DNA from 3 places in the Kitasatospora sp. NPDC059673 genome. Region 3 is predicted to be linked to each of the others. Evidence: riboswitches for the same ligand, from Rfam matches in the RefSeq annotation. Region 3 holds a riboswitch; each other region holds the start of a gene.

Region 1 (10,361 bases), on a different contig from region 3:
ATCGGCATCCGGTCGAGCGTCCAGCCCACCGCGTAGGTGGAGATCAGGTCGTCGATGGTGCGCGCGTGCTGCGCGTAGCCCTCGACCAGCTGCATGGTGTACTCCGCGACCTGCGGAATGCCCTCGTCCGGACGGGGGTCGCGCGCCCGCGCGATCCAGTCGGCGAGCACCCGCTCGGGGGCCACGCCGCGGTGGTCCGCCTCGAACAGGATCTGGAAGGCCCGGGTGCGGGCCTTGCTGCGAGCAGCGGCCACGATTACTTGACCCGGCCGAGGTAGCTGCCGTCGCGGGTGTCGACCTTGACCTTCTCGCCGGTGGTGACGAACAGCGGCACCTGGATCTCGGCGCCGGTCTCCAGGGTGGCGGGCTTGGTGCCACCGGTGGAGCGGTCGCCCTGCAGGCCCGGCTCGGTCTCGGAGATGACCAGCTCGACCGCGGCGGGGAGCTCGATGTACAGCGGGACGCCCTCGTTCTGCGCGACCAGGGCCTCGAAGCCCTCCAGCAGGTACTTGGCGGCGTCGCCGACGGTGGCGGAGTCGACCGGAACCTGGTCGTAGGTGTCCATGTCCATGAAGATGAACGCGTCGCCGTCGCGGTAGGAGTACTGCATGGTCCGCTTGTCGACGTTGGCGGTCTCGACCTTGATGCCCGCGTTGAAGGTCTTCTCGACGACCTTGCCGGTGAGGACCTCCTTCAGCTTGGTGCGCACGAAGGCCGGGCCCTTGCCGGGCTTGACGTGCTGGAACTCGACGACGGACCAGAGCTTGCCGCCGTCCAGCTTGAGGACCATGCCGTTCTTGAGATCGTTCGTGGTAGCCACGGGCGCACTTACTCCTGATATGTCCGCTGTCAAAGAACACCAAGCAGAGCGCCGCCGCGGCCCGTCGGGCTACAGCGCGAGGAGCTCCTTGGTGGTGATGGTGAGCAGCTCGGGCCCGCCCTCCTCGGGAGGCCGCACCACGAGCGTGTCCTCGATCCGGACACCGCCGCGACCCGGGAGATGCACTCCTGGACCGACGGTGACCGGCACGCGATTGTCCAGTTTACCCATGTCGGCGGGCCCGAGGCGCGGAGCCTCCCTGATCTCCAGGCCGATGCCGTGCCCGAGCGGGTGGACGGCGTGCTCGCCGTGGCCCGCGGCCTGCAGGATCGACCGGGCCGCATCGTCCGGGACGTGCTGCTCGACGCCCGGCCCGAGCGCCTCCCGGCCGGCCCGCTGGGCCCGGAAGACCAGGCGGTGCAACTCGACCTGCCAGGACGCGGGGGCGGCCCCGATCACGAAGGTGCGGGCGGTCGAGATGCCGTAGCCGCGGTACTGCGCGCCCAGGGCGACGGTGAGGAAGTCGCCCTCCTCGACCCGGCGGTCGGTGGGCTGGTGGCGCTCCAGGCCGGAATGGCTGCCGGTGCCGACCGAGACCGGGAAGGCGGCCCGGTCGGCGCCGTGGTCGATCATCCGGCGCTCCAGTTCCATCGCCAGGTGGCGTTCGGTGCGGCCGACCAGGATCGATTCGAGCAGCTCGCCGAGCGCCTGGTCGGCGATCTCGGCGGCGATCCGCAGGTCGGCGAGCTCGTGCTCGTCCTTGACCACCCGCAGCCGCTCCACCGCCCGGTCCAGGTCGAGCAGCCGGGCGGGCTCGGCCTCGCGGGCGACCGCGCGGTGCCGGGCGACCGTCAGGTCGTGCTCCTCGACGGCGAGGTCCCGCACCCGCAGCCGGGCGGCGGCCTCGGCGGCGGCGACCGCGGCATCCGTCTCGGCGGGCGCCGACAGCCGCGCCACCTCCTCGTCCACCTCGCGCTCGACGGACTCCTCGGGCGGCACGTCCTGCGGCAGCGCCAGCACCGCGCGCTCGCGGGTGAGCAGCAGCGCGGCGCCGCACGGCGGACAGCCCGCGAGGTAGCGGACGTTGGCGGCGCGCGTGATCAGCGCGGCATCGGCTCCGGAGGCGCTGCAGTACTCGCGGAGGCGTTCGCGTCGGGCGGCGTGCGCGTCGGACATGTCTCCGAGCCTACGAACCGCTCCGGGGGGCCGCCCGTCGGGACGGGCCCGATCGTGGGCGGGAATGCGACGGGCCGGGGAAGCGTTGTGGCCACCTGAAAACGGCAATCGTTGCCGGGATTGGGAGGTTCGAGATGGCGCGCAGCGAGCTGCGACCGGTGATCACGCTCCGGTCCACGGCGGGGACGGGCTTCAGCTACGTGACTCGCAAGAACCGGCGGAACAACCCCGACCGGATCGCCCTGCGGAAGTTCGACCCGGTGGCGGGGCGGCACGTGGAGTTCCGCGAGACCCGCTGAGCACCGGCGTGCGAGGGCCCCGGGAGTCGGCGAACTCCCGGGGCCCTTCGCCGTGCTCAACCGCCGGGCGCCACCTGCCGGGTGTCGCTTGCCCGGCGCCGCTGGGCCGGTGGCACTTGCCCGGTGTCACTTGCCGGCCGGCGCCGGGACGGAGACCACCAGGGTGAGGCGGCAGTCGGTGGTGCCCTCGTTGCGATAGCTGTGGGCGGTGCCGGCCTCGTAGGAGGCGGTGGAGCCGGCCGGGATGAGGTGGGCGCGGCCGTCGAGGACCAGGGTGAGTTCGCCCTCGTCGATCCGGGCGATCTCGACGGTGCCGGCCGGGTGCGGGTCGGAGGCGTGGGTCTCGCCGGGCCGCAGGTGCCAGGTCCACAGCTCCAGCGGGCCGGGGGCCTCGATGCCGTTCAGCAGGATGCCGCTGCCGCCCTCCGGGCCGCTCCACAGCCGCACGGCCTCCTCGGCGGGGATGATCCGCACCACCGAGGTCTCGTCGTAGTCGAGCAGTCGGGCGATCGAGACGCCGAGGGCGTCGGCGAGCCGGACCACGGTGCCGACACTGGGGTTGGTGCGGGCCTGCTCGATCTGGACCACCATGCCGCGACTGACGCCGGAGCGGGCCGCGAGGGCGTCCAGGGTGTGGCCGCGCTCGGTGCGCAGCCGCTTGAGGTTGCGGGCGAGGGCCTGGGTGACGAGATCGGGTTCCGGCACGCTTGAGTCCAATATTTTAGTTGGGTCGGTTCAGTTGGTTGAACTATGCTGCGGCGGCAGGACAGATCCACCGACTGTACTGCGGAGTCCATCATGCTGCCCCCCGCTCCCCGCCCGACGCCCTCATGAGCGCCGCCTTCGCGCTGCTCGCCAGCCTGCTCTGGGGCGTCGCCGACTACGGCGGCGGCGCGATCACCCGCCGCCTGCCCGCGCTCGGCGTGGTGGTGCTCTCGCAGACCGCGGCGGCCCTGGTCCTCGTACTGGCCGTCACCGCCACCGGCGGCTGGACGGACGCCGGGCCCGCGCTCTGGTACGCCGTCGCGGCCGGGGTGATCGGGCCCATCGCGCTGCTCGCCTTCTACCGGGCGCTGGCGCTCGGGCCGATGGGCGTGGTGTCGCCGCTGGCCACCGTCGGCGTGCTGGTGCCGATCGGGGTGGGCCTGTTCCTCGGTGAACGGCCGGGCGCCGTCCAGGGGTTGGGGATCCTGGTGGCGATCTCCGGGGTCGCGCTGGCCGGCGGCCCGCAGCGCGGCGGACCGGCCGTGAGCCGCCGGGTCCTGGTCCTCACCCTCTCCGCCGCGTTCGCGTTCGGCGCGGTGCTCGCCCTGATCGGGCACGCCGGCGCCGACGGCGGCCTGCTGCTGACGCTGTGCGTGCAACGACTGACCAACGCGGTGGTCGGCATCGGCATGCTGGCCGCCGCCGCCGGCCGGGAGCCGCTCGAACTGCGCGGCGCGGCCCGTTCGTTGCCCTCGCTGACCGCCGTCGGCGTCGCCGACGTGGCCGCGAACGGCCTGTACACCGCCGCCACCCAGCTGGGCTCGGTCGCGGTGGCGGCGGTGCTGGCCTCCCTCTACCCGGTGGTGACGGCGCTGATGGCGCGCGGCCTGCTCAAGGAACGCCTGCTGCGGGTCCAGGTGGTCGGCGCCGGGCTGGCCGTCGCCGGAACGCTGATCCTGGCCGCCGGTTGACGTTCCGTCAGAACGTGCCCGCTCCGGAGAACGCCTTGGAACGGCGGGCGATCCGCCAGTAGCCGATCGCCGCCGCCCACACCACCACGAACAGGCCGACGATCACGAAACCCACGTTGTCCAGGCTCAGTCCGGCGATCCAGCCGGACACCGGATCGTCCAGCCCGAACTTGTCGTGCAGCACCGTGACCAGCTCGATGGTGCCGATCACGAAGGCCACTGCGATCGACAGCCCCGTGATGGTCAGGTTGTAGTACACCTTGCGGACGGGGTTGGAGAACGCCCACTGGTAGGCGAAGTTCATGAACGTGCCGTCCAGGGTGTCGAACAGGCTCATCCCGGCCGCGAACAGCAGCGGCATGCAGGCGATCGCGTACCAGGGCACGCCGGACGCCGCGCCCGAACCCGCCATCACCATCAGAGTGACCTCGGTGGCGGTGTCGAAGCCCAGGCCCAGCACCATGCCCACCGGGAACATCTGGCCGGGCCGGGTGATCGACCGGGTCGCCCGGTTCAGCACCCGGGCCAGGAAGCCCCGGGAGTTCAGGTGCTTCTCCAGCTCGGCCTCGTCGTACACGCCGGCCCGCATCGCCCGGAACACCCGCAGAATGCCCAGCAGGGCCACCAGGTTGAGCGCCGCGATCAGGTACAGGAACGCCCCCGAGGCGGTGGTGCCGATGGTGCCCAGCACCTGATGGGTCGTCGAGTCCTTGTCCATCAGCGTGCCCGCCAGCGCGGCCCCGCCGGCCACCAGCGCGGCCATCAGCACCACCATCGAGGAGTGCCCGAGGGCGAACCAGAAGCCCACCGAGACCGGCCGGCGGCCGTCCGCCATCAGCTTGCGGGTGGTGTTGTCGATCACCGCGATGTGGTCGGCGTCGAAGGCGTGCCGCATGCCCAGGGTGTAGGCGGTGATGCCCAGGCCCACCCCGAACACCTGGGTACCCACCTGGTACTTCTCCGGCACCACCAGGAACAGCAGCGTCCCGAACGCCGCCACGTGCAGGGCCAGGATCACCGCCATCAGGCCGGCCGTGCGCCAGGTGTCCTCGCGACGCCAGCGGAAAGCAGGAAAAGGGGAGCCCGGGACGTTTCCGGGCATGGTCGAATCGGACGCGGTCATCCGCGCATCACGCTCCAGCACCTCGTGGATCACTTCGTGAGATGCCGTGGCCGGTCTCCTGGCTGACGGGGTGTTCGGCGTCGGCGCCCGGCCTTCCCGGCCGCGAACGGCCAGTGGCACGAGGTGGGAGCCGACGACTCCCCGATCACAGTGGCGAGGGCCGCTCCGGACTCCTGTGACGGGCACAGTGCACCGGCTTCCCGAACACCACGGCCCGACCACCGTAGAACCGCCCCGGGCGCAGCGGCAAGACCGGACCCGTCCGCGGGTGTCGCAGATCACTCCCACCCGGCCGGTTGACGGCGCGTCACGCCATCCAGAAGAACACGCAGGTCATCCGCTTCTCGTCCAGCGTGGCGCCGTAGTACTCGGTGGCGGTGTGCATCAAGTTGGCGGTGTACAGCAGCAGCCGGTTGTAGCGGTGCGGGACGGCCAGGTCCTCGGTGAACGAGTCCGGCGGGACGAAACGGGTGCCGAGCGCGTCCACCAGGTTGTTGTGCGGGGCGACCACGGTGTTCCCGCCGAGCCGGCCCCCGGGCAGGCTCTGCCGGTAGAAACTCGTCCCGCACCGCTTCGGCACGTTCGGGTTGAGGTACAGCACGGCGGCGTAGCGGCACAGCGAACGCGAATCGGTGTGCGGGCGCGGCTCGCACTCCCCCGCCCCCACCACCTGCACGCAGTTGTGGTTGAACGTGCCGCCCTCGGCCTCGCTCAGCGCCCAGATCCGCGGCACCTGCACGGTCTCCCGCACCAGCTTCTCGACGTGTGCCAACTCGTCCGGCTCCAGGCCGGGCATCGCCCGCAGCCCCGGCCAGGACTCCGGCTTGTGCGGGTACCCCTCGTCCCAGTCGGTGCGGGCCAGGTGCCGGGCGCGCACCGCGTCCGGGTCCGGGAGGACGTCGTCCAGCACCCAGTAGTCGCGGCCCTTGGTGGGCTTGCGGTACGGCAGGACCGGAAGGGCCGGGGTCGGGCGCGGGCCCCGGAACGGTTGCACGGGCATGGACCCGACAATAGGTAGCGCGCTCCGGGGCCCTCGCCCAAGGGCCGGTCAACCTTGCGTCAAGGCTTTGTCATTACCCTCCGTGATGACGGCCCGTCAGGACTGCTGGCAGCGCGGGCACCAGAACAGGTTCCGGGCCGCCAACTCCTCGGTCCGCACCGGGGTTTCACAGACCAGGCAGGGCTGGTCCTGCCGTCGGTACACATACACCTCACCACCGTGGTCGTCCACCCGCGGCGGACGCCCCATCGCCTCCGGCGTGTGCTCCGGCCGGACGGTGTCGATCCGCCCCGCCGCGACCCCCTCACGCATCAGCGCCACCAGATCCGCCCAGATCGCGTCCCACTCGGCGCGACGCAGATCACGGCCCGCCCGGTGCGGACTGATACCCAGCCGGAACAGCACCTCCGCCCGGTACACATTGCCGACACCCGCCAGCACCTTCTGGTCCATCAGCAGCGCCGCGATCGTCGTCCCGCTCCGCGAGATCCGCTGCCACGCGGCATCCCCCACCTCGCCCGGCCGCAACGGATCCGGCCCGAGCCGCCGGTGCAACGCCGCCTTCTCCCCCGGCGTGATCACCTCGCACGCCGTCGGGCCCCGCAGATCCGCGAACCCGCTCTCGTTCTCCATCCGCAACCGCACCTGCCCGACCGGCTCCGGGGCCTCCCCCACCCCGAACTCGTACTTCCCGTACAACCCCAGATGCACATGCAGCCAGTCGTCCCCGAACCCCAGGAACAGATGCTTCCCGTGCGCCTCCGCCACGTCCAGCACCCGCCCGTCCAGCAGCCCGGCCCCCTCCCCGAACCGCCCCTGCGGCGAAGAAACCCGCACCGCCCGCCCCCCGAACAGCTCCCCGTTCAGCCCGGCCAACCGATGCACCACATGCCCCTCGGGCACCCGCGTCAACTCCTCGATCGATCCCGTCCAACCCCCCTATTCTCCCCGCCCCCACCGACACCCCTTCACCCCAGAGGCCCACCGCCCACCCGCGACGCAACCACCCCACCCAGCACAAGCGCGCGGCGGACGCCCGCACGAGGAGAACCTGCACAGCAGAGACCCATGCGGCAGAGACCCACACACCAAGGCCCCGGCCGCCGAACCTCCGCGCAGCGGAAACCCCGCACCACAGCCCCCCGCACAGCCGGTTTGCCCCGGGCGGCCTCGCGCTGTGCTCGTCTCGGGTCGTGTGGTCGGGTGGAGGGAGCTCCCCGCAGGGGGTCAGCGTTGGTGCAGCCGGCTCAGGATCGCCTGGTCGAGCGCCGCGGCCGTCTCGGGGACGGTGAGGTTGGAGTTGTCGATGATGGGGAGGCCGGAGGTGCGCCAGCCGGCCATGCGGCCGTGGATGCGGGCGACTTCGTCGTCGGAGAGGCGGCGGTTGCCGGAGCGTTGGGCGTTGCGGGCGAGGACGCGGTCGAGGCCGGGGAGCAGGACGACGGGGATCATGCCGGGGCCGATGTGGCGTTTCCAGCCGCCGAGGCCGATCGCGGGGCGGTCGGGGAAGACGGCGTCGTCGATGATGCAGGAGATGCCGTTGGCAAGGTAGTTGCGGCAGGCGAAGCCGCAGGTGCGGCGGGCGAGGCGGTACTGGGCCTCGGAGGCGGTGTTCCAGCCGGACTGCGGGTTGGCGAACCCGGCCTGGACCCATTCGCGGACGTCGTCGAGGCTGATGTGCGCGGTGGGGGTGGGGCGGCGCTCGGCCCAGTAGCGGGCGACGGTGGTCTTGCCGGCGCCGGCCGCGCCGATCAGCAGGACGGCGATCGGTCCGACGGGCAGCGGGGCGGCCGGTGCGGGCATCGGCGGTGGCGCGGCAGGGAGTTGGACGGTGCCGCCGCTGGGGAGCAGGAAGTGCCCGGTACCGCCGGGCGCGACGGCCTTGAGCGGGACGGTCGGCCGGTCGGGGCGGGTGACGATCGGTCCGAGGGTGGGGATGGCCTGGGTGGCGGGCAGTGCCGGTGCGGGGTACGGCTGTTGAGGGGCCGTCGGATACGGGGGCGTCCCCGGGCGGGGTGGCACCTGGCCCCCCGGATGGTGGCTCTGCGCGTACTGGCTCACCGTCACCTCCCTGCGCCGAATGTACACGTCGGCCCGGTGGCGGGCACAAGTCCGCCACCGGGCCGCGCAGCGCTCAGCGGGTGGTCAACTGTTCGGCCAGCGCCCGCAGGGCGAGTTCGTACGAGCCGAGGCCGAAGCCCGCGATGGTGCCGGAGGCGACCGCGGCGATGACCGAGGTGTGCCGGAAGGTCTCGCGGCTGTACGGGTTGGAGATGTGCACCTCGATCAGCGGGGCGGTGCGCTGCGCCGCGGCGTCCCGCATCGCGTACGAGTAGTGGGTGAACGCACCGGGGTTGATCACCACGGGAGTCTTGGCGTCCGCCGCCTGGTGCAGCCAACCGACCATCTCCGCCTCGGAGTTGGTCTCCCTGACCTCCACAGCGAGACCGAGCTGCGCACCCAGTGCGGCACAGCGCGCGACCAGCCCCGTGTACGAGGTGGAGCCGTACACGTCGGGTTCGCGGGAGCCCAGTCGGCCCAGGTTGGGGCCGTTCAGCACCAGCACCGGGACGGGGGCGGTCATCCGGAGACCTCCGCGTACGCGGCGACCAGCAGCGACGGGTCGGGGCCTTCCAGCACGGAGGTCTTGGCGAGACCGTCCAGGACGATGAAGCGCAGCAGGTCGCCGCGGGACTTCTTGTCGATCTTCATGGCGTCCAGCAGCTTCGGCCAGGCGTCCGCCCGGTAGCTGAGCGGCAGGCCGACCGAGGCCAGCACGGTGCGGTGCCGGTCGGCGGTGGCGTCGTCCAACCGCCCGGCCAGGCGGCCGAGTTCGGCGGCGAACACCATGCCGATGGAGATGGCCGCGCCGTGCCGCCACTTGTAGCGCTCGTTGCGTTCGATGGCGTGGCCGAGGGTGTGGCCGTAGTTGAGGATCTCCCGGCGGCCGGACTCCTTGAGGTCGCCGGAGACCACGTCGGCCTTGACCTGGATGGCCCGCCGGATGAGCTCCAGGGTGTGCGGGCCCGCGGGGGTGGTGGCGGCCGCCGGATCCTGCTCGATCAGGTCGAGGATCACCGGGTCGGCGATGAAGCCGGCCTTGATCACCTCGGCCAGGCCGGAGACGTAGTCGTGCTTGCCGAGGGTCTCCAGGGTGCCGAGGTCGGCCAGCACGCCCGCGGGCGGGTGGAAGGCGCCGACCATGTTCTTGCCCTCGGCGATGTTGATGCCGGTCTTGCCGCCGACCGCGGCGTCCACCATGCCGAGCAGCGTGGTGGGCACCGAGATCCAGCGCACCCCGCGCAGCCAGGTGGCGGCGACGAAGCCCGCCAGGTCGGTGGTCGAGCCGCCACCCAGGCCGACGATCACATCGCTGCGGGTGAAGCCGGTCTGGCCGAGCACCGACCAGCAGTACGCGGCGACCTCGGCGCTCTTGGCGTCCTCGGCGTTCGGGACCTGCAGGACGATCGCCTCGTAGCCCTGGTCGACCAGGTCCTCGCGGATCGCCTCGCCGGTGGCCTCCAGCGCCTCCGGGTGGATGATCGCGACGCGCTTGGCCTTCGGGCCGATCAGCGGGGCGAGTTCGCCGAGCAGCTGGTGCCCGATCAGCACCTCGTACGGGGCGTGGCCGTCACTGCCCGCGACAGCAATCCGAACGATGTCACTCATTGCTCCCACCTTCGCTTCGCTCGGCGGTCACTTCGTGACAACAGCCGGTCCAATTGGCTCGTTCGCTTCGCTCACTCACAGGGGTTCTTCAGCTCCAGTGCTTCGAGTACGGCGTCGGCGACCTGCTCGGGGGTGCGCCCCTCGGTGTCGACCACGGCGGTGGCGACCTCCAGGTACAGCGGGCGGCGGGCCTCCATCAGCTCGCGCCAGCGGGCCCGGGGGTTGACCGCGAGCAGCGGACGGGGGGCGTCCAGGCCGACCCGCTTGACCGCGTCGGCCAGCGCGACCTCCAGGAACACCACGGGCAGCGGGGCGAGCAGTTCACGCGTGGCGGGGGCCATCACGGCGCCGCCGCCGAGCGCGAGCACGCCAGGGTGGTCCGCGGCGGCGGCTGCGACGGCCTCGCGTTCCAGTCGCCGGAAGTGCGGCTCGCCCTCGTCCACGAAGATCTCCGGGATGGGCTTGCCGGCCGTCCGTTCGATGTCCTCGTCGGTGTCGCGGAACGGCAGGCCGAGCCGCTCCGCGAGGACCCGCCCGACGGTGGACTTGCCACTGCCGGGCGGGCCGACCAGCACAACCGCCGGGGTGCTCATCGGAC
Region 2 (10,361 bases), on a different contig from region 3:
TGATCTCGATCGTCATGATCATCATGATGCTGGCGGTGCTCGTGTTCTACATCCGCCAGATGCTCAAGATCGGAGCCAACGAGCGATGACCGCGACGACCACGCACCCGTCCGGGCCGCCGGCGGCGCCCGGGACCGCCAGGCCGAAGACCAGGAAGGCCAAGGCCCGCACCGTCGGCCGGCGCCCGGTGACGACCTGGTTCTGGAACAGTCTCGCCATCGGCGTCGCCGTGGTGATGGCCTTCCCGATCTACTGGATGATCCTCACCACGTTCAAGACGAACAAGGACCTGATCTCCCAGGACCCGACCTTCTGGCCCTCGTCCTTCTCGTTCGAGAGCTACACCACGATCTTCGACGACCCCGAGTTCCTGCCCTCGCTGCAGAACACCCTGACCCTCACCCTCGGCGCGGTGGTGCTCGGTCTGGTGGTCGGCTTCCTCGCCGCCGTCGCGGTGGCCCGGTTCAACTTCCGCGGCCGCAACTTCTTCATCGTCACCATGCTGGTGGTCCAGATGGTGCCGCTGCTGGCGATCATCATCCCGCTGTTCGTGGTGATGAACGGCGCCAACCTGACCGGCACCCTGTTCGGCGTGGTCCTCGCGTACCTGGTCTTCACCGTGCCGTACGTGATCTGGACGCTGCGCTCCTTCATCGTGAACATCCCGGCGGAGCTGGACGAGGCCGCCATGGTCGACGGCTGCACCCAGTGGGGCGCGTTCTTCCGCGTCATCCTGCCGCTCACCCTGCCCGGCCTGATCACCACCGGTGTCTACAGCTGGATTCAGGCGTGGAACGAGTTCATCGTCGTCAACACGCTGATGGGCAGCAGCAAGACCCACACCTCGATGATGTGGCTGACCTTCTACTCCACCACCCCCACCCGGGGTGCGGACTACGGCGCGCAGATGGCCGGCGGCCTGCTGGTCTCGCTGCCCGTGATCATCCTGTTCGTGTTCTTCCAGAAGAAGGTGTCGGCGGGTCTCACCGCCGGTGCGGTCAAGGGCTAAGGTCCCTTCCTCACCCCAATCGCACCTGAAGCACCTCCACCCCCAGGGAAGGAACCATGGCGATGCCCGGTACGGAAAGCGCCGAACTCCTGCGCGACGCCGGAGCGGTCCTGCAGCCCGGCTTCGCCGGTCTGACCGCGCCCGAGTGGCTGCGCCGCAGACTGGGCGACGGCGAACTCGGCGGCGTCGCCCTGTTCGGCCGCAACATCCGCACCCCGCAGCAGGTCGCCGCGCTGACCGCGGAGATGTACGCGCTCAACGGCGACCTGCTGATCGCCATCGACGAGGAGGGCGGCGACGTCACCCGCCTCGAAGTGACCAGCGGGTCCTCCTACCCGGGGAACCTGGCGCTCGGTGAGGTCGACGACACCGACCTCACCGAACGGGTCGCCCGCTCCATCGGGTTCGACCTGGCCGCCGTCGGCGTGAACCTCAACTACGCGCCCGACGCGGACGTCAACTCCAACCCCGACAACCCGGTGATCGGCGTCCGCTCCTTCGGCGGCGACGGCGACCTGGCGGCCCGTCACACCGCCGCGTACGTTCGCGGCCTGCAGTCCGCCGGTGTCGCGGCCTGCGCCAAGCACTTCCCCGGCCACGGCGACACGGCCGGCGACTCGCACCTCGGCCTGCCCCGGATCGACCTGGCCGCCGAGCAGTTCGGCCAGCACCTGCTGCCCTTCAAGGCCGCCATCGCGGCCGGCGTGAAGAGCATCATGACCGCGCACATCCTGTTCGACGCCTACGACGCCCAGCTGCCCGCCACGATGTCGCAGCGCATCCTGACCGGGCTGCTCCGCGAGGAGATGGGCTTCGACGGACTGATCGTCACCGACGGCATCGAGATGGGCGCCATCTCCGGCACCCACGGCGTCGCGGCCGGCTCGGTGCGGGCCGTCGCGGCCGGCGCCGACACCATCTGCGTCGGCGGCGGCCTGCACGACGAGGACGCCTTCGTCTACCTGCGCGACGCGCTGGTGTGGGCGGTCCGCGAGGGCCGGCTGCCGGCCGGGCGGCTGCACGAGGCGGCCGAGCGCAACCGTGCGGTGGCCCGCTGGTCCGCCGGGCCGCGGGCCTCGTTGGCCGGCCGGCAGGGCGAGGCCGGCGTCGGCCTGACCGCCGCCCGCCGGGCGCTGCGGATCACCGGCGAGCTGCGCCCGCTGGGCGGGATCCCGCACGTGGTGGAGTTCTCCCCCGGCGCGAACATCGCGGCCGGCGAGGACACCCCGTGGGGCGTGGCCGGCCCGCTGGCCGAGCTGGTCCCCGGCACCACCTCCAGCCGGGTCTCCCCGCCGGCCACCGTCACCGAGGGCTCCGGCCTGCTGCACGTGGCGGTCGCCGCCGAGGACGCCGAGATCGACACCGCCCCGCTGCTCGGCGCGGCGGTGGGCCGTCCGCTGGTGCTGGTGGTGCGCGACGTGCACCGCCACTCCTGGATGCGCCGGGCCGCGCTCGCCCTGGTGGAGCACCGCCCCGACGCCGTGGTGGTGGAGATCGGCACCGCCCACGGGCTGGCCGGACTGTTCGCCCCGCTCGGCGTCACCACCCTGGCCACGTACGGCGGTTCGCGGGTCTGCGCGACAGCCGCGGCGGAGGCGCTGGCCGGGCTCGCGGTGACCGCGGCCACCGCCGGCTGAGACACTCGGGGACGGGCCCGGGGCGGACGCCAGGCGCTCCGTTCCGGGCCCCTCGCATGCCGGTTTGCCCGCAGGTGCTCCCACTTGCTCACCCGTGCGTGCAAACATGTGCTGTTACATAGGACTTAGGGGTCTCTTAAGGCCCCGTCTCCAACGAGGAGTGAGAGCTGCCATGAGTGGCGACAGGGATGCGGCGCTCGCCGAGGGCTCCACGGTGCCGACCCAGACCGGCCCTGCCACCACCACGGCCCGGGTACCGAAGTACTACGGCCTGAAGCGGCACCTGCTCCAGCTGACCGAGACCCAGCCGACCGGCACCCCGGTGCCCCCGGAGCGGGCGCTGGCCGCCCAGTTCGACACCTCCCGCACCACCGTCCGGCAGGCGCTGCAGGAACTGGTGGTCGAGGGCCGGCTGGAGCGCATCCAGGGCAAGGGCACCTTCGTCGCCAAGCCGAAGGTCGCGCAGGCCCTGCAACTGACCTCCTACACCGAGGACATGCGCGCCCAGGGCCTGGAGCCGACCTCCCGGCTGGTCGAGGTCGCGTACATCTCCGCGGACGAGCGGCTCGCCCCGCTGCTGGACATCAAGCCCGGCGGGCGCGTCCTGCGCATCGAGCGCCTGCGGCTCGCGAACGGCGACCCGATGGCGATCGAGGTGGCGCACCTGTCGGCCAAGCGCTTCCCCGCGCTCCGGCGCAACCTCACCAAGCACAACTCGCTCTACACCGCGCTGCGCGAGGTCTACGGGGTGACGGTCGCCGAGGCCGAGGAGACCATCGAGACCACCCTGGCCAACCCGCGCGAGGCCGGTCTGCTCGGCTCCGACCTGGGCCTGCCGATGCTCCAGCTGTCCCGGCACTCCTTCGACGCGGACGGCGCGCCGGTGGAATGGGTGCGGTCCATCTACCGGGGGGACCGGTACAAGTTCACCACGCGGCTGAAGCGGCCCGCGTAGCTCCCACCTCCGGTTTCGGGACGACCCGCACGACGCGGGTGCAGCGGCCCGCGTAACGCATAGTTGACAGGGTAGTGACACAAGTCACTGCCCTGTCCTACTCTCGCGGGGACCTTTCGATCACCGAAGGTGCTGCCCGGCGGACGCACAGCGATGTGCGGTGCGGTGCCAGTGAGGTGACTCCTCGTCATCCGGGAGCCGCTCGTGTCGTCTCAATCCCCATCCGCGGGCGCACTGCCCGCGCTCTCCCCCGCCCGGGTGCTGGCCGGCCTGTGCCTGCTGGTGCCGATCGTGGTGGTGCTGTGGGTGCCGTCGTACAGCAAGACCGACCCGGTGCTCGGCGGTATGCCGTTCTTCTACTGGTACCAGCTGATGTGGGTGCCGCTGTCGGCGGTGTTCACCACCTCCGCGTACCTGCTGCTGCGCCGTGACGAGGCGGCCCGCAAGGCCGCCTCGGCCGAGCCGCTCCCGCTGCCGTCCCAGCCGGACGGGGGTGCGCAGTCGTGAAGCACGTGGACTGGACCGCGATGACGGTCTTCCTGCTGTTCTTCGTCGCGGTCACCGTGATGGGCTTCCTGGCCTCGCGCTGGCGCCGGGCGGACGACGCGCAGCACCTGCACGAGTGGGGTCTGGGCGGCCGCAGCTTCGGCACCTGGATCACCTGGTTCCTGCTGGGCGGCGACCTGTACACGGCGTACACGTTCATCGCGGTGCCGGCCCTGGTCTACGGGGCGGGCGCGGCGGGCTTCTTCGCGGTGCCGTACACGATCATCGCGTACCCGCTGGTGTTCCTGATCCTGCCCCGGCTGTGGTCGGTGTCGCGGGTGCACGGCTACGTGACGACGGCGGACTTCGTGCGCGGGCGGTACGGGTCGCGCGGGCTGTCGGTGGCGGTGGCGCTGACCGGCATCCTGGCGACCATGCCGTACGTGGCGCTGCAACTGGTGGGCATCCAGGCGGTGTTGGACGTGCTGGGCGTGGGCGGCACCGGGAACTGGTTCCTGCAGGACCTGCCGCTGTTCCTGGCGTTCGGCGTGCTGGCGGCGTACACGTACTCGTCGGGGCTGCGGGCGCCGGCGCTGATCGCCTTCGTCAAGGACACCCTGGTGTACGTGGTGATCCTGGTCGCGGTGATCTACATCCCGATGCGGATGGGCGGCTACGGGCACATCTTCGACGCGGCGGCGCACAAGTTCACTCCGGACCCGGTGACCCACAAGGCGCCGGGTTCGCTGATCACCGGGCCGGCGGGGCAATGGTCGTACGCGACGCTGGCGTTCGGGTCGGCGCTGGCGCTGTTCATGTACCCGCACTCGGTGACGGGCGTGCTGGCGGCGAAGTCCCGCAACACGGTGCGCCGGAACATGGCGATCCTGCCGACGTACTCGCTGATGCTGGGCCTGCTGGCGCTGCTGGGCTTCATGGCGATCGCCGCCGGGGTGAGCAAGGGCGACAAGAAGTTCAACGCCCAGCTGGCCGTTCCGCAGCTGTTCGCGGACATGTTCCCGAGCTGGTTCACCGGGGTGGCGTTCGCGGCGATCGGGGTGGGCGCGCTGGTGCCGGCCGCGATCATGTCGATCGCCGCGGCGAACCTGTTCACCCGCAACGTCTACAAGGAGTTCCTGAAGCCGGCCGCGACACCGGCCGAGGAGACCCGGGTGGCGAAGATCGCCTCGCTGCTGGTGAAGGTCGGTGCGCTGGCGTTCGTGCTGCTGATGGACAAGCAGGCGGCGATCAACATGCAGCTGCTGGGCGGCGTGTGGATCCTGCAGACCGCGGTGGCGCTGGTGGCCGGCCTGTTCACCCGGTGGTTCCACCGCTGGGCGCTGCTGGCCGGCTGGGCGACCGGCATGATCTACGGCACCTGGAAGGCGTACGGGGTGTCCTCCCCGGCCACCGCGCACTTCGGCGGGTCGGCCGCGAAGATCCCGGTGATCGGCGAGATCGGCTACATCGGCCTGACCGGGTTCGTGCTGAACCTGCTCGTCGCGGTGGTGCTGACGCTGGTGCTGCGGGCCCTGAAGGCCCCGGAGGGCCTCGACGAGACCTCGAAGGCCGACTACTCCGCGGAGGCCGGCGACGAGGCCGTGGAGCGGGCCCCGCAGCCCACGCTGGCGCACTGACGCGTGCGGGGGCGCAACCGGCCCCCCTGTGCGCCCTTGGGTCGCGCCGTTGCCTCAGTGGACACTGGGGTGACGGCGCGATCATCTGTTATGACAGGCGTTTTCGGGAGAGACCGGGAGAGACGAGCACCACCGAAGCAGCACCGACAACGGGGAGCCACCGCCAATGACCGACCTCACCACGGTACGCAACGGACACCGCGCCCAGACCGACGGCGGACGGCGGCTGCCGTCGGTCCTGATCGCCACCCGGCACGGCGAATCCACCGCCAACGTGGAGTTCCGGCACGCGGACTCCACCGGCGCCCTGACCGTCCCGATCACCTGCCGGGACGCCGACATCCCGCTCTCCCTGCGCGGCCAGGCCCAGGCCCACGACCTGGGCCGCTGGTGGGCCGCCCTGCCGCCCGCCGACCGGCCCCGCTCGGTGTGGTGCTCCCCGTACGTGCGCACCGTGGAGACCGCGAGAATCGCCCTGGCCCAGGCGTCCGGGCTGGGCGCCGTCCCGGTGGGCCTGCCGGTCCGCTACGACGAGCGGCTGCGCGACCGCGAGTTGGGCGTGCTGGAGATGCTCACCAAGGCCGCCATCGAACGCGACCACCCCGCCGAGGCGGAACGCCGGCGGCGGATGGGCGAGCTGTACTACCGGCCGCCCGGCGGCGAGTCCTGGCTGGACGTGGCGCTGCGGGTGCGCGGTCTGCTGCGCGACCTGAACGAGGAGGAGGCCGGCCGGCCGGTGCTGCTGGTCGCCCACGACTGCACGGTGCTGATGCTGCGTCATGTGCTGGACCGGCTGGGCGAGGAGGAGCTGCTGGCGCTGCCGCCGGTGAGCAACTGCTCGACCAGCGTGTGGCGGGCCCGCGAGGGCCGGCTGCGGCCGTCCGGCTGGAACCAGACCTCGCACCTGTCCTGAACGGCCGTCAGGCGGGCTGCCGCTCGGCGGCCCGCCCCGGCCCCCCGGGTCCGCCCGGGCCGCCGAAGGCCCGCCGGTAGGCCTGCGGGGTGGTGCCGAGGCGGCGGCCGAAGTGGTGCCGCAGGGTGGCGGCGTTGCCGAAGCCGCAGCGGGCGGCGACGGCGTCCACGCTCTCGTCGGTGGACTCCAGCAGGCGCTGCGCGAGCAGCACCCGCTGGCCGGTCAGCCACCGGTGCGGGGTGGTGCCGGTCTCCTGCTGGAAGCGCCGGGCGAAGGTGCGCGGGGACATGTGGGCGTGCCGGGCGAGGTCGTCCACGCTGACCTCCCGGTCGAGGCGGCGGCGCATCCACTCCAGCGTCCCGGCCAGCGAGTCGCCGTCGCTCTCGGGCAGCGGGCGGTTGATGAACTGCGCCTGCCCGCCGTCGCGGTGCGGGGCGACCACCATCCGGCGGGCGATCTCCCGGGCCACCTCGGCGCCCTGCACCTTGCGCACCAGGTGCAGGCAGGCGTCGATGCCGGCGGCGGTGCCGGCCGAGGTGATCACCGGGTCGTCGTCCACGTACAGCACGTCGGGTTCGACGGTGGTCAGTGGGAAGCGCTCGGCCATCAGGTGGGCGTACTGCCAGTGCGTGGTGCTGCGGCGGCCGTCCAGCAGGCCGGCGGCGCCGAACAGGAAGCTGCCGGAGCAGATCGACAGCAGGTGCGCGCCGCGCGCGTGGGCGGCCCGCAGCGCCTCGCACAGCGCCTCGGGGTAGTGCTCGCGGATGCCGGTGGCGGCGGCGATCACCAGGTCCGCCTCGGCGAGCCGCTCCGGGCCGTGGGGCACCTGCACCGCGAAGCCGGCGTGGGTGCGCATCGGGCCGGGCCGGTCGCCGACCAGGCCGAACTCGTACCCGGGCAGGCCGGCGGCGCTGCGGTCCATGCCGAACACCTCGCAGGCCACGCCCAGTTCGAAGGGGTGGATGTCCTCCAGCACGATCACCGCGACGTTCTTCAGCATCGGCCCAGCATGGCAGTGGCAGGATTTCGCGGCAACGGCGCGTTCCTGCCAGCACTGCCCCACCCCTGACCGGGACCTGGCCGAACCGCGCCGCGAGCCGTCCGGCACACTGTCCGGGTGCACTCCCCGACCGTCCGCCGCGCCCCGGACCACGATCTCGCCGGAGCCGGGGAGGTCGGCGTCGAAGCCTTCGCCGGCGACGGCCGCACCCGCCCCGGATCCGGCCACGCCGAGCTCCTCCGGGACACCGCGCGGCGATCGACCGCAGCCGGGAACCCGAGCTGGCCGGGATGGCGTCCTCCACCCGGCCGCAGATGACCGCGGCGCACCGGATCTACGATGCTCTGGGCTTCCTCCGCGCCCCCGAGCGGGACTGGGAGGCGGCCCCGGGCGTGGACCTGATGGTCTGCACGATGCGGTTCTGAGGCGGTTCTGCGACGGTTCTGCGGCGGTTCCCTGGTGGCTCCGGCGTGGTTTCCGTTGTCTACGCGCGGCACCTCTGACGCGACACGCGCTACTACATCTGGTGCCGCCAGCTCCAGCCGCCACAACATGTATGCTCGACCTCGCTGTCGAAGCAGGGGAACCCGGTGCGAATCCGGGACTGCCCCGCAACGGTGAGCGGGCTGTAGCGACGCCCGCGCAGTCCGAGGACCTGCTGACGGTGTGCGACACGGCATCCCCGCAGACGCCATGCAGCACAGCTTTGCCGTCCGGCCTCGCGGGCGGGCCGGGGGTGGGTCTTTCGCGCGCCGATCGAGCGTTTTCGGCGTGCCGTCCTCCCCTGCCGCACGCGCGCCACCGGACACCTTGAGCCACGTCCGCCGCCGCCACAGGAGAGAGTGCGCCTTGACCGTCGCCGCCTCAGTCACCCTGCCGTCCCAGGGTTCCGCCGACGCCTTCACCGACCCCGGTGCGGCGCTGCTTCGGCTGCTCACCGACCGCAGCACCGACCTCCCCCAGGTGGACCCCGGCCACGTCGCCGCCGCCGCGCTGCGCGGCCGCCACGCGGGCTCGGACTTCGCCGAGCTGCGCGGGCTGGCCGTGGAGGCCGCCGCGTCGATGATCGCCGAGGACCCGCAGTACTCGAAGCTGGCCGCCCGCCTGCTCGCGATGGAGATCGCCGACGAGGCCGCCTCCCAGGGCGTCACCTCGTTCTCCGCCTCGATCGCCGTCGGCCACGCCGAGGGCCTGATCGGCGACGCGACCGCCGAGTTCGTCGCCGCCCACACCGAGCTGTTCGACTCGCTGATCGACGCCGCCGGCGACGACCGCTTCGAGTACTTCGGCCTGCGCACCGTGCAGTCCCGCTACCTGCTGCGCCACCCGATCACCCGCAAGGTGGTGGAGACCCCGCAGCACTTCCTGCTGCGCGTCGCGGCGGGCCTGGCGGTCGGCACCTCCGAGCAGTCGGTGCTGGAGGTGGCCGAGCTGTACAAGCTGATGAGCCGCCTGGAGTACCTGACCAGCTCCCCGACGCTGTTCAACTCCGGCACCCGGCACCCGCAGATGTCCTCCTGCTACCTGCTGGACTCGCCGCTGGACAACCTGGACTCGATCTACAACCGCTACGCGCAGATCGCCCGGCTGTCCAAGCACGCCGGCGGCATCGGCCTGTCCTACTCGCGGATCCGCTCCCGCGGCTCGCTGATCCGCGGCACCAACGGCAAGTCGAACGGCATCGTCCCGTTCCTGCGCACCCTGGACTCCTCCGTGGCGGCGGTCAACCAGGGCGGACGGCGCAAGGGCGCGGCCTGCGTGTACCTGGAGACCTGGCACGCCGACATCGAGGAGTTCCTGGAGCTCCGCGACAACACCGGCGAGGAGGCCCGGCGCACCCACAACCTGAACCTGGCGCACTGGATCCCGGACGAGTTCATGCGCCGCGTGAACGCCAACGAGGACTGGTCGCTGTTCTCCCCGGCGGACGTCCCCGAGCTGGTCGACCTGTGGGGCGCCGACTTCGACGAGGCCTACCGCAAGGCCGAGCTGGCCGGCAAGGCCGTGCGCACCATCCCCGCGCAGACCCTGTACGCCCGGATGATGCGCACCCTGGCGCAGACCGGCAACGGCTGGATGACCTTCAAGGACGCCTCCAACCGGGCCGCCAACCAGACCGCGCTGCCGGGCCGCACGGTGCACTCCTCGAACCTGTGCACCGAGATCCTGGAGGTCACCGACGACTCCGAGACCGCGGTCTGCAACCTGGGCTCGGTCAACCTGGGCGCGCACGTCGCCCCGGGCGCCTCGGCCGACGACCTGATCAACGCCATGGACTGGGACCGCCTGGACGCCACCGTGCGCACCGCGGTCACCTTCCTCGACCGCGTGATCGACATCAACTTCTACCCGACCACCGAGGCCGGGGCGTCCAACTCCCGCTGGCGCCCGGTGGGCCTGGGCGTGATGGGCCTGCAGGACGTCTTCTTCAAGCTCCGGCTGGACTTCGACTCCGCCGAGGCCAAGGCCCTCTCCACGCTGATCGCCGAGCGCATCATGCTCACCGCGTACGAGCGCTCCGCGGACCTCGCCGAGCAGTTCGGCCGCCACGAGGCGTACGGCGAGACCCGCGCGGCCCGCGGCGAGCTGCACATCGACCACTTCGGCAGCGCCACCCCGCAGTGGGCCGGGCGCTGGGAGGCGCTGCGCGTCCGGATCGCCGAGACCGGCCTGCGCAACTCGCTGCTGCTGGCGATCGCCCCGACCGCGACCATCGCGTCCATC
Region 3 (10,361 bases):
GGTCGGTGTCGGCGCGGAACGCCGCGGTGGCGCCGTCGAACTCGATCGGGTCGCCCTTGAGCGTGCCGGTGCCATGGGTCTCCAGCAGGCCGATCTCGTCCGCGCCGACCCCGGCCGTCTCCAACGCCCTTCGGATCGCCACCTGTTGGCCGACCGCGCTGGGCGCGGTGTAGGTGTGTTTGGCGGCGCCGTCGTTGCTGACGCCCCACCCGCTGATGACGCCGTGGACGGTGTCCCGGTCGGCGACGGCACGGTCGAGCCGCTTGAGGACGATCGCCGCCACACCGTTGCCACCGACCGTGCCGTCCGCCGACCCGTCGAACGCCCGCAGGCGGCCCGTCCTCGACAGGATCGAGCCCTTGACGTACTGGTAGCCCAGCACCTGCGGCGTGTGAATGGCCGTGGCCCCGACCAGCGCGAGGTCGGTCTCACCGCCCAGCAGCGCCTGCGCGGCGGTCTGCACCGCGACGAGCGAACTGGAGCACCCCGTCTGGATGTTGAAGGACGGTCCGGTCAGGCCCAGCCGGAAGGAGGCGCGGGTGGCGGTGAAATCGGGGTAGTTGCCGATCATCATCTGCAGGCGCGAGAGCCAGTCCTCCGCGGGCGCCGCCCGGAGCACGTTGTTGAGCAGGTAGGTCTGCAGCGAATACAGCTCGTACCCGGTACTGGCGTAGACGCCGATGCGCTCACCCGGCCGCTCCTGCGGGTAACCGGCGTTCTCCAGTGCGTGGTAGGCGACTTCGAGGAAGAGGCGGTGCTGCGGATCGGTGTAGGTGGCCTCTCGGCCGCTCATGCCGAAGAACGGTGCGTCGAAATGCGAGACGTCGTCCAGGACGGCGCTCGCGCCCACGAAATCCGGTGCCCGGTACTTCTCGGGCGGGATTCCGGCGGCGGCGAGCTCCTCGTCCGTGAAGTGCCGGATGCGGTCCTCGCCGTCGCGGATCAGCCGCCAGAAGGCGTCCTCGGTCGTGGCACCGGGCAGGCGGAGCGCGAGGCCGATGACGGCGACCCGGCGGTCGGCGGGAGCGGTCATGCCCGTCCTCCCTCGGAGGCGGGAACCCGGCCGTCGGCCGCGCCGTCCGCCGGGGTTGCCCGTCCCGCTGCTGGGGTGGCCCGGCGTGCCACCGCGCCCCGCACCAGCAGCAGCAGGAACCCGACGCAGAGCAGGATCGCGAGCCCGTGGAGGCCGCCCACCACCTGCAGCGGCGAGAAGTGTTCCAGTAACGCGCCGCTGAGGATCATGCCGAGGCCGAAGCCCAGGTTCTCCACCGACGCCGACAGGCCGAACAGCCGCGCCCGCTGCGCGTCCGGGGTGGTCTGGAGCCGCGAGACGTAGGCGACCTCGGTCAGGCCGTCCGCCATGCCGGCCACCAGGGCCACGACGACCGCGAGGACGGTCGGCAGCCCGCTGAAGACGAGAATGAACGCGGCCGACATCACGCAGGCGCCCAGCGCGAAGATCCGCTCACCGGGGCTGTGGCCCGTCCGGGAGCTCCAGCGGGACAGGATCTGCTGCATGGCGATGTTGCCGATCGCCCAGGTCGCCCAGAACTGGCCGATGAACGCGGCCGGATGGGCGTGGTCGAGCGCATCGGAGTAGACCGGCAGGGCCACGTTGTGGGACGAGGAGCCCAGGCCGTCCACCGCCCGGACGAGGACCATCACGGCCACGACGGGCATCGACCGCAGCAGCATCAGCGTGGCCCACCGTCCGCCGCCGTCCTGCTCCGCCTTCGCCACCTCCGCCGCGGCCTCGCTCTTCCGCGCGGCCTCGGTGCGGATCGGCAGCGACAGCAGCACGCTCGCCGAGACGACGAACGACAGCGCGTCGAGGGCGAAGGCCCAGCGGTAGCCGAGCTGGGCGACGATGATGCCCGCGGAGCCGAACCCGGCCACCATCGCCAGCGAACGGCCGGTCGCCAGCAGGCTGTTGGCCCTGGTCCGCAGCTCCGCCCCGACGATCTCCGGCACCGCGCTGCGCAGCGACACCCCGGAGACCGTCGAGCAGGCGCCGGCGACGACGGCGAGCGCGAACAGCAGCGCGACGCGGGCGCCCGACGGCGCCAGCAGCAGCAGGACCAACGCGGTGGCCTGGGTGAGGTCCGCGCCCACCATGAGGCGTTTGCGCGGGATCCGGGAGGCGAGGGCGCCCGCGACGACCCCGGACGCCACGCTGGTCAGCAGCCGCACCGCCATGTACAGACCGGCCGTCAGAGCGCTGCCCGTCAGGTGGTAGACGAAGACGTTGAGCGCGACCATGTTCAGATAACTGCCGTACGCGGAAACCGCGTTGCCCGCGACGAGTAAGCGGAAACGCTTCAACTCGACCCTCCCCCAAGTCTGTGACATGGACGCGCCCGGCCATGGTGGCCGCAGTCTAGGAAGGTGAAGATCCTCATGGCAAGACCTTCACAAAGCAGTTCGGATCTCGAAGCAGATGTGACCGAACGACGAAGCCCCGGACCGGGTGGGGCCGGTCCGGGGCTCCGACGTCGCGTCAGGAGACGTTGAGGGTGATGTCGTCGAGGACGAAGGAGGTCTGCTTGGTGTAGTCCTCGGCACCGGTGAACTTCAGGGTGACGCTCTGACCGGCGTAGGCGGCGAGGTTGAAGGTGCGCTGCTGGTAGCCGGCGGCGGCGTTGACGTTGGAGTAGGTGGCCAGGGTGGTGCCGTTGGCCGTGACGGTGAGGGTGTCGAAGACGGTGGTGGTGGAGGAGGCGCTGTCGATGTGCAGCCAGAAGCTGAGGTTGTAGTTCGCGCAGCCGGTCGGCAGGGTGACGGTCTGGGCGAGGGTGTCGGTGTTGGTGGCGCCGTAGCCGTCCAGCCAGGCGTCGTAAGTGCCGCTGTGGGCGGGCTCACTGGTGCTGCTGTTGATGGTGCTGGAGCCGCCGCTGTTGGTCTCGGTCCAGCCGGAGGTGCTGCCGCTCTCGAAGCCGGGGTTGGTGATCAGCTGGGCGGGGGTGCAGGTGGTGCCGCCGCTCGCGGTGACCGTCCAGGTGAAGGTGGCGCTGGCGGACGGGCCGGTGGAGTCGGTGGCGGTGACGGTGACCGTGCTGGTGCCGGCGGTGGTGGGGGTGCCGCTGATCAGGCCGGTGGCGGGGTTGACGGTCAGTCCGGCGGGCAAGCCGGTGGCCGCGTAGCCGAGGGTGCCGCCGGCGGTGTCGGTGGCGGACAGCTGGAGGCTGGTCGCGGTGCCGACGGTGGCGGTGCGGGCGCCCGGGTTGGCGAGGGAGACCGAGCCGGTGTTGCCGCCGGAGCCGCTGCCCTGGGCGAGCCAGGCGGTGGCGTTGAGGGCGAGCGCGGCGTCGGTGCCGGCCGGGTCGTTCCAGCCGTTGTAGAGGGTGTTGCCCGACTGGCCGGTGCCGTCGTCGATCGGCGAGGAGTCGCCCCAGATCGCCACCCGGCCCTTGCCGAAGGTCGAAGTGGCGAACGCCGCGCCGGTGTTGCCGCTGTAACCGGTGCGGTAGACCAGGCCCTTGACGTTCGGGTTGTCGGCGGGCTTGAGGGTGAAGGTGGTGCCGTTGCGGATGATCGAGCCGGTGACGGTGCCGAACGGCCCGTTGATCACCGGGTCGGCGGTGGCGGAGATCGCCCGCGGGTTGTCGGTGGTGATGTTCAGCAGATCGACGGAGAAGCCGAACGGGTCGTTGTTGTTGACGCCGTTGCTGGTCAGCAGGTCGTTGATGATGGCCGGGGAGTCCCAGCCGTCGTTGTTGCGGTCGCTCTGGGTGTGGTCGGAGATCAGGAACAGGCCGCCACCGTTCTGGACGAACGTCATCACGGCGGTCTTCTCGGCCGCGCTGAGGCGGATGTTGGGCTCGGGGATCACGAACTCGTCGAAGTTGGCGAGGTCGAGCGCGCCGCCGGTGCCGTAGGTGATGGTGTTGCCGGCGGGCAGCGTCTTCAGGCTGTAGTTGCCGGTCTTCTGCAGGGCCACGCCCCAGGCCGAGATGGCGCCGGTCCAGCTGGTCTCGCTGCTCGGGTTGGCGTTCTGCGCCAGCGGGTCGGGCTGGCTGGTGGAGATGATCCAGTCCGCGTTGCCCGCGGTCTCCGCCTTGGTGTTGTCGAACAGCACCCGCTTCGGGGTGGTGGTGGCGGCGGCCGCGGCGGCGTTCTTGGGGGTGGCCGCGGTGGCGTGCTGCGGGACGGCGCTCGCGCCGGCGGCGACCACCAGTGCGGTGGCGGCGAGGGCCAGCGGGCGGGCGGCCTTCCACGTTCTGATCATCTGTCAATCTCCTCGAACCACAGGAACCATGGGGGTGCGGGTGCGCCTGCGCTACGCGCGTAGGCGGGCACACGCTGCCATGGTGGGGTAATCGGAGCTTGAACGGAACATGTCGATCACACGCCGTCCGCAATGATGCGGTTTGTCCCCACGTGATGGTGATCACTCAAAGCCGCGAGCCCGGAACGCCAGGTGGGACGGCGTTCCGGGCTCGGGGCTCAGGGCTCAGGGCTCGGGGCTCGGGCTCGGGCTCGGGCTCGGGTGGTGACGAGGTGTCAGGCAGCTGCGGGTTCGAGCAGGGCCGGGACGGGGCGCGGGTGGCTGTCGGCGTCGATGGCGACGAACGTGAGCCTTCCGGTGGCGACCCGGGTGACCGGGCCGGTGGCGTTCCAGCGCTCGGCGGTGACGGTGACGTGGACGGTCATCGAGGTACGCCCGGCCCGCTCCAGCTCGGCGTGCGCGGTGAGCAGGTCGCCGGCCCGGACGGGGGCGAGGAAGGTCATGCCGTCCACGGCGGCGGTGACGGCCGGGCCTTCGGCATGCCGGGCGGCAGCGGCGGCCGCGGCGTCGTCGATGAGCTTCATCACCACGCCGCCGTGGATGGTGCCGTAGAGATTGGTGTCGTGCTCACTCATGATGTGCGCGAGCGTCACCTGGGACGCCTGCGCGGGCTTGGCGGCGGACACCACGGGTGCGACGGTCTGATCTGCCACGTCAACTCTCCTTCGCGAGTCGCGGCTTGGGCGATCCGCGGCACCGGTGGGCGCTGCGGGCGGCGGCAGGTCTTCGGACTCGCGGACATCTCCCGTGGAGGGCCTGCCTACTGGCCGTCGCTTCCCGGACCGGTCGGGCCCAGTGCGTGTGACGGCGGTCGTTCCCGCTCACCGCTGCGAGGCAGTCCTGGACTCGCACCAGGTTCCCTCTTACGACGCCCCTGCCCTGGCTCGGACGGGTGCGAACCGCTGCCCGACCAGCCTATATCCCCGCCGGAGGTGCTCAGTCCGCCCGGCGGTCAAGGGGGCCGCCAGCCTGCCGGACGACGCCACGGGGCGTCCACGCGGGGCGGGGCGGCGTGAGTCGCAGCGCACAGGTCTCGGCGACGACGGGAGCAGGACGTGGTGGCAGGCCCGGAGCGCTCCCGTCCGACGGTCGGGCCCACGGCAGTCGGTGCTCCCGGCGGCCGCGCGAGTGGCGGGCCGGCCGGGGGGCGGTCAGGGTGTCGGGCGGTGCCAGGGGGCGTCGGGGCGGGTGGGGGTGGGGTTGGCGGTCAGGCGCAGGGCGTAGGTGTCGGTGGTGACGGGGCCGAGGTAGTGGTGGCCGGTGAGGTGGCACCAGGCGGGGAGGTCGAGGGGGGCGGCGGGGTCGGTGGCGTGGATGTGGACGAGGGTGCCGGCGGGGGCGTCGGCGATGGCGGCGCGCAGCCGCAGGAGCAGGGTGACGCAGAGCAATCCGCGTCCGTCGATGGTGAGTTGGGGGGTCTGGTGGTCCGTCATCGTCGGGCCCGGGTGGCTGCGGTGGCGAGGGCGGGGAGGATCAGCAGGGCGACCAGGCCGCCGCCGAAGGCGAGGACGGGGTAGCCGGCCAGGTCGACGACGGCGCCGGAGGCGAGGCCGCCGGTGGCGCCGGAGATGGCGATGGCGACGTCGACGCTGCCCTGGGTCTTGGCGCGGGTGGCGAGCGGGACGGCGTCGGTGAGGATCGCGGTGCCGGAGACCAGGCCGAAGTTCCAGCCGAGGCCGAGCAGGACGAGTGCGAGGGCGAGCAGCGGGAGGGAGTCTGCGGGGGCGAGGGCGGCGAGCACGCCGGCCGCGAGCAGGGTGAGTCCGGCGGCGGCGCCGACGGTGAGCGGGCCGTGCCGGTCGACCAGGCGTCCGGTGAGCGGGGAGGGCAGGTACATCGCGGCGACGTGCAGGGCGATGACGAACCCGGCTGCGGCGGTGCCCTGTCCGGCGTCGTGCATGTGGACGGGTGTCATGGTCATCACGCCGACCATGACGAGCTGGGTGACCACCATCACCTGCGCTCCGAGCAGGACGCGGTTGCGGGTGCGGGCCGTTGACGTGCCGTCGGCGGTGTCCGCCGGGGTCTCGGCGGCCGGGGCCGCCGCGGCGGCGGCGCGGGCGAGCAGCAGCGGGTCGGGGCGCAGCCGGGTGGCGAGGACGAGCGCGGCGGCGGCGTAGGCCACGCCGCCCAGCAGGAACGGTCCGGCGAGTCGGGGCAGGTGCAGGGCCTCGGCGAGGTCGCCGGTGGGGGCGGCGAGGTTGGGGCCGAGGACGCCGCCGAGGGTGGTGGCGACCAGCACGGTGGAGATCGCCCGGGCGCGGTGTCCGGGGGCGGCGAGGTCGGCCCCGGCGTACCGGGCCTGGAGGTTGGTGGCGGTGCCGGCGCCGTAGACGAACAGCGCGAGGAACAGCAGGACGGGGCTGTCGAGTGCGGCGGCGGCGATCACGCCGACGCTGCCGACGGCGCCGGTGGCGTACCCGAGGGCGAGTCCGGGGCGGCGGCCGCGGGCGGCGGATATTCGGCTGACCACGATCGCCGTGAGCGCGCTGCCGGCGGTGAACAGGGCACTGGGCAGCCCGGCCAGCCCGGTGCTGCCGAGCATGTCCTGGGCGAGCAGCGCGCCGACGGTGATGCCGGCGGCCAGCCCGGCACCGCTGAGGATCTGGGAGGTGACCAGGACCCGCAGGATGTGCCGCTGAACGGCGGGGTCGGCGGCGAGTTCGGCGGGTGGCGGCGCTGTGGTGCTGGTCTCTGACGTCACGGCTCTCCTCGGTTATCCAAAGTTTCGTGGAATATCCTAACGACCCCTCGCCGCAAAACCGCCCGGCGCACAGTTGGGGACGGGGCGCGCCAGGTGAGTGCGGCAAGCGCCCCCCTGGCGGGTGGTGAAAGGGGCCAGGTGGGCGGAGCGCGCGTCCCGGGGTGCGCGGCGCTGCCAAGGTGGGGCGGTGATCTCTCGACGCGGACTGCTCTTTGCTTCTGGCGGCGCGGCGGCCGCCGCCGCCCTGACCGGCCCCGGGGCCGGAATCTCTCGTGCGGCGGACGCGGCCCCGCCCGACCCGGCGCGGAAGGCGGCGGCGCTGATCATGGCGCGCCGGATCCTGCTGACCGACGCCGACCACAACGACCTGACCCTGGAGTACCTGAAGCTGCTGACCGGCCGTCAGCGCGTGAAGAAGACCGAGACGCGCGACGTGCTGGTGGTCGGCGCGGGCGTGGCCGGAATGGTGTGCGCCCGGCTGTTGCAGGCGGCGGGTCACAAGGTGCGGGTACTGGAGGCGAACCGCAGCCGGGTGGGCGGCCGGGTGAAGACCTTCCGCGGCGACGTGTGGCAGGACTCCCGGCTGCACGCGGAGGCCGGCGCGATGCGCATCCCGTCCAGCCACGTGCTGACCCTCGCGCTGGCCGACCACCTGAAGGTGCCGCGCCGCCCGTTCGACCTGGTGGACCTCCCGCCGCTGCCGGACCAGGTCTCCCACGACTCCAGGGTGGCGTACAAGTCGTGGACGGGTGAGGAGTTCACCAGCGGCGAAGCCCCCGCGTACGTCGCGCCGAAGGGTCTCGGCAGCCGCTTCGTGCACGTCAACGGACAGACCGTCACCAAGAAGCAGTACGCCGAGAACCCGGGCCCGATCAACAAGAGCTTCGGCTGGGACAGCAACCAGACCACCGCGGCGGCCTTCGACAAGGCGCTCGACACCGCCCGCGCCTACACCATGGACAAGAACCCCGACGGCACCTGGACCGACAAGCCGATCGCGGAGCGGGTCACCGGCATGGCCGACCTGCTGTACGACATGGACGGCTACTCGCTGCTGCGCTACCTGCAGGAGGGCGAGGGCTGGAGCGACGCCCAGATCCAGGCCGTCGGCACGCTGGAGAACCTGACCAGCCGGCTGTCCTACGGCTTCCTGCACTCGGTGTTCGACGCCGGTGACATCAACCCGTCGGTCACCTACTTCGAGTTCGACGCGGGCACCGACGCGCTCACCGAGGCGCTCGCCAAGGGCCTGTCGATCGAGCGCGGCCAGGTGGCCACCCGGGTCCGCACGGACGAGCACGGCGTGACGGTGACCGCCGAACCCGAGACCGGCCCGGAGGACGAGGCCTGCGACGGCGCGATCGGCAACAAGCCCACCGAGTACCGGGCCGACATGGTGGTGCTGGCGGTGCCGTTCGCGGCGCTGCGGCACGTCGACTTCGAGCCGCTGCTCCCCTACGGCAAGCGCCGGGCGATCAACGAACTCAAGCACGACACCGCGCACAAGGTGCTGCTGGAGTTCACCGAGCGCTGGTGGGAGTGGGACGAGGCGACCTGGAAGAACAAGCTCGGCAACGACTACAAGCCCGCCCCGCACGGCGACGCGGTGGCCGCGGTCGGCGGCGGCTGCGTCTCCGACGAGGCCGGCCGGTTCGTCTACTTCCCCTCCCACCCCAGCGACGGCGGCGCACCCGGCGGTGTGGTGCTGGCCGCCTACAACTGGGCGGAGGACGCGCTGCGCTTCGACGCCCTCACCCCCGCCGACCGGCACACCGAGGCGCTGGAACACCTGACCGGCCTGTACGGCGAGCGGATCCGGCGCTACGTCACCGACCGGCACGTCTCGCAGTCCTGGCTGCGCAATCGCTGGGCGCTGGGCGAGGCCGTCATCGAGACGCCCGGGCAGCTGCTCAGCCTCGGCCCGCACGTGGCGACGCCCGTCGAAGGGAAGCTGTTCTTCGCCGGCGACCACTGCCAGCCGCGCTACCACGCGTGGATCTCGGGCGCGATCGCCTCCGGCACGGAGGCCGCGCTGCAGGTCGCCAACACCGTCTGACCAGCGGCACCAAATCGCAGCGCCCGCAACGCTCGCACCGCCCGCCGCCGGTACCCGATGCTTCGTCAGTCGGGTGCTGGCGGCGGGCGTTTCGCCGTCCCGGCCGGAGCCCTTCCCGACGGCGGGTCGGGCTGCCCGACCGGCCATCAGCGGCCGTGTCCCGGCGGGCGGGGCGGCGGGCGCACCGATACCATCGGCGCATGCGCGACACCGGCGGGGACCAGCGGCGCTCCGTGCTGCTGGCGTTCCGCTCGGCGGTGGCACTGCACCGACTGCTGGACGTGCTGCCGGTGTTCGAGGGCGACGGCCGGATCTCCCGCTGGTTCACCCTGGTGCCGGGCTCCCGGTTCGACCTGGAGGCGCTGGCCGCGCTGGACCGCTCCGGCGCCCGGGTGATCGACTTCGAGCAGGCCACCGAACGGCCCTTCGACCTCGTCCTGACCACCAGCCCGAAGGGCGCGCTGGCCAGCCTGTCCGCTCGCGCCCGGGCCCTGCTGCCGCACGGCGCGGGCTTCAACAAGGCGCTGCGCGAGGAGGGTTCACCCGAGCTGCCGTCCGGCCTCGACCCGGCGTTCCTGCTCTCCGACGGCGCGCCGTGGGCCGATCTGCACGGTCTCGGTCATGCCGAACAGCTGTCCCGGCTGGCCGAGTTCTGCCCGCCGGCGGCCACCCGTGCGGTCGTCGTCGGCGATCCGACGCTGGACCGGATGCTGGAGTCGAACCCCCGCCGCGAGGTGTACCGGGCCGCGCTCGACCTCGGCGACCGCACCCTGCTGGCGGTGCTCTCCACCTGGGGGCCGGAGAGTCTGCTGGTCCAACGCCCCGAACTTCCGGGCGAGTTGGTGCTGGGCCTGCCGGTGGACCGCTACCGGGTCGCGCTGCTGGTCCACCCCAACGAGATCGGCGAACGCAGCCGCCTCGACCTCGCCGAGCAGTTCCGCCCCGAGCTGCGGGCCGGGCTGCTGCTGCCCTCCCCGCACCAGGACTGGGCGGCGGTCCTGGTCGCCGCCGACGCGGTGATCACCGACCACGGCTCCACCGCGCTGTACGCCGCCGCGCTCGGCCGCCCCGTGCTGAACGCCTACGACGGCGGGCGGGAGTTGATCGCCGGCACCCCGATGGCCCGGCTGCTGGCCGCCGCGCCGCGCTTCACCGGCCTGGAGAGCGTTCGCGGCCTGGACCTGGCCGCGACCACCCTCGCCCGGGGCCCCGCCGCTGACGCGTTCGACCGGCCCGGGCAGGCGCTGGGCCTGCTGCGCACCGAGCTGTACCGGCTGCTCGACCTGACGCCCCCTCGGCAGGTGGTGCTGCCGCAG

Evidence for each region. Region 3 has a riboswitch for cobalamin ahead of ACFV18_RS17635 (acyl-CoA thioesterase). Riboswitches for the same ligand answer to the same signal wherever they lie in the genome.
Region 1: linked by a shared signal. The riboswitch ahead of ACFV18_RS28610 (HoxN/HupN/NixA family nickel/cobalt transporter) and the one ahead of ACFV18_RS17635 (acyl-CoA thioesterase) in region 3 are both predicted to bind cobalamin.
Region 2: linked by a shared signal. The riboswitch ahead of ACFV18_RS12910 (ribonucleoside-diphosphate reductase subunit alpha) and the one ahead of ACFV18_RS17635 (acyl-CoA thioesterase) in region 3 are both predicted to bind cobalamin.

The regions. Positions count from the first base shown of each region.
Region 1 covers NZ_JBHWEN010000031.1:49,760-60,120, reverse strand. Annotated here, with positions in the region: gene nusB (transcription antitermination factor NusB) at 1-254, opposite strand, end outside; gene efp (elongation factor P) at 257-820, opposite strand; gene ACFV18_RS28630 (aminopeptidase P family protein) at 890-1,996, opposite strand; gene rpmG (50S ribosomal protein L33) at 2,131-2,295, shown strand; gene ACFV18_RS28620 (XRE family transcriptional regulator) at 2,422-3,000, opposite strand; gene ACFV18_RS28615 (EamA family transporter) at 3,126-3,971, shown strand; gene ACFV18_RS28610 (HoxN/HupN/NixA family nickel/cobalt transporter) at 3,979-5,073, opposite strand; cobalamin riboswitch at 5,125-5,321, opposite strand; gene ACFV18_RS28605 (DUF6445 family protein) at 5,402-6,094, opposite strand; gene ACFV18_RS28600 (Fpg/Nei family DNA glycosylase) at 6,191-6,997, opposite strand; gene ACFV18_RS28595 (AAA family ATPase) at 7,322-8,155, opposite strand; gene aroQ (type II 3-dehydroquinate dehydratase) at 8,229-8,678, opposite strand; gene aroB (3-dehydroquinate synthase) at 8,675-9,763, opposite strand; gene ACFV18_RS28580 (shikimate kinase) at 9,835-10,356, opposite strand; gene aroC (chorismate synthase) at 10,353-10,361, opposite strand, start outside.
Region 2 covers NZ_JBHWEN010000008.1:231,455-241,815, forward strand. Annotated here, with positions in the region: gene ACFV18_RS12865 (carbohydrate ABC transporter permease) at 1-89, shown strand, start outside; gene ACFV18_RS12870 (carbohydrate ABC transporter permease) at 86-1,009, shown strand; gene ACFV18_RS12875 (glycoside hydrolase family 3 protein) at 1,072-2,646, shown strand; gene ACFV18_RS12880 (GntR family transcriptional regulator) at 2,819-3,601, shown strand; gene ACFV18_RS12885 (DUF3311 domain-containing protein) at 3,806-4,108, shown strand; gene mctP (monocarboxylate uptake permease MctP) at 4,129-5,724, shown strand; gene ACFV18_RS12895 (histidine phosphatase family protein) at 5,891-6,637, shown strand; gene ACFV18_RS12900 (GlxA family transcriptional regulator) at 6,645-7,637, opposite strand; gene ACFV18_RS12905 (hypothetical protein) at 7,928-8,062, shown strand; cobalamin riboswitch at 8,177-8,315, shown strand; gene ACFV18_RS12910 (ribonucleoside-diphosphate reductase subunit alpha) at 8,487-10,361, shown strand, end outside.
Region 3 covers NZ_JBHWEN010000013.1:162,688-173,048, reverse strand. Annotated here, with positions in the region: gene ACFV18_RS17650 (type I polyketide synthase) at 1-1,033, opposite strand, end outside; gene ACFV18_RS17645 (MFS transporter) at 1,030-2,349, opposite strand; gene ACFV18_RS17640 (putative Ig domain-containing protein) at 2,498-4,225, opposite strand; gene ACFV18_RS17635 (acyl-CoA thioesterase) at 4,501-4,938, opposite strand; cobalamin riboswitch at 5,006-5,151, opposite strand; gene ACFV18_RS17630 (sulfurtransferase TusA family protein) at 5,437-5,718, opposite strand; gene ACFV18_RS17625 (MFS transporter) at 5,715-6,989, opposite strand; gene ACFV18_RS17620 (flavin monoamine oxidase family protein) at 7,177-9,045, shown strand; gene ACFV18_RS17615 (translation initiation factor 2) at 9,246-10,361, shown strand, end outside.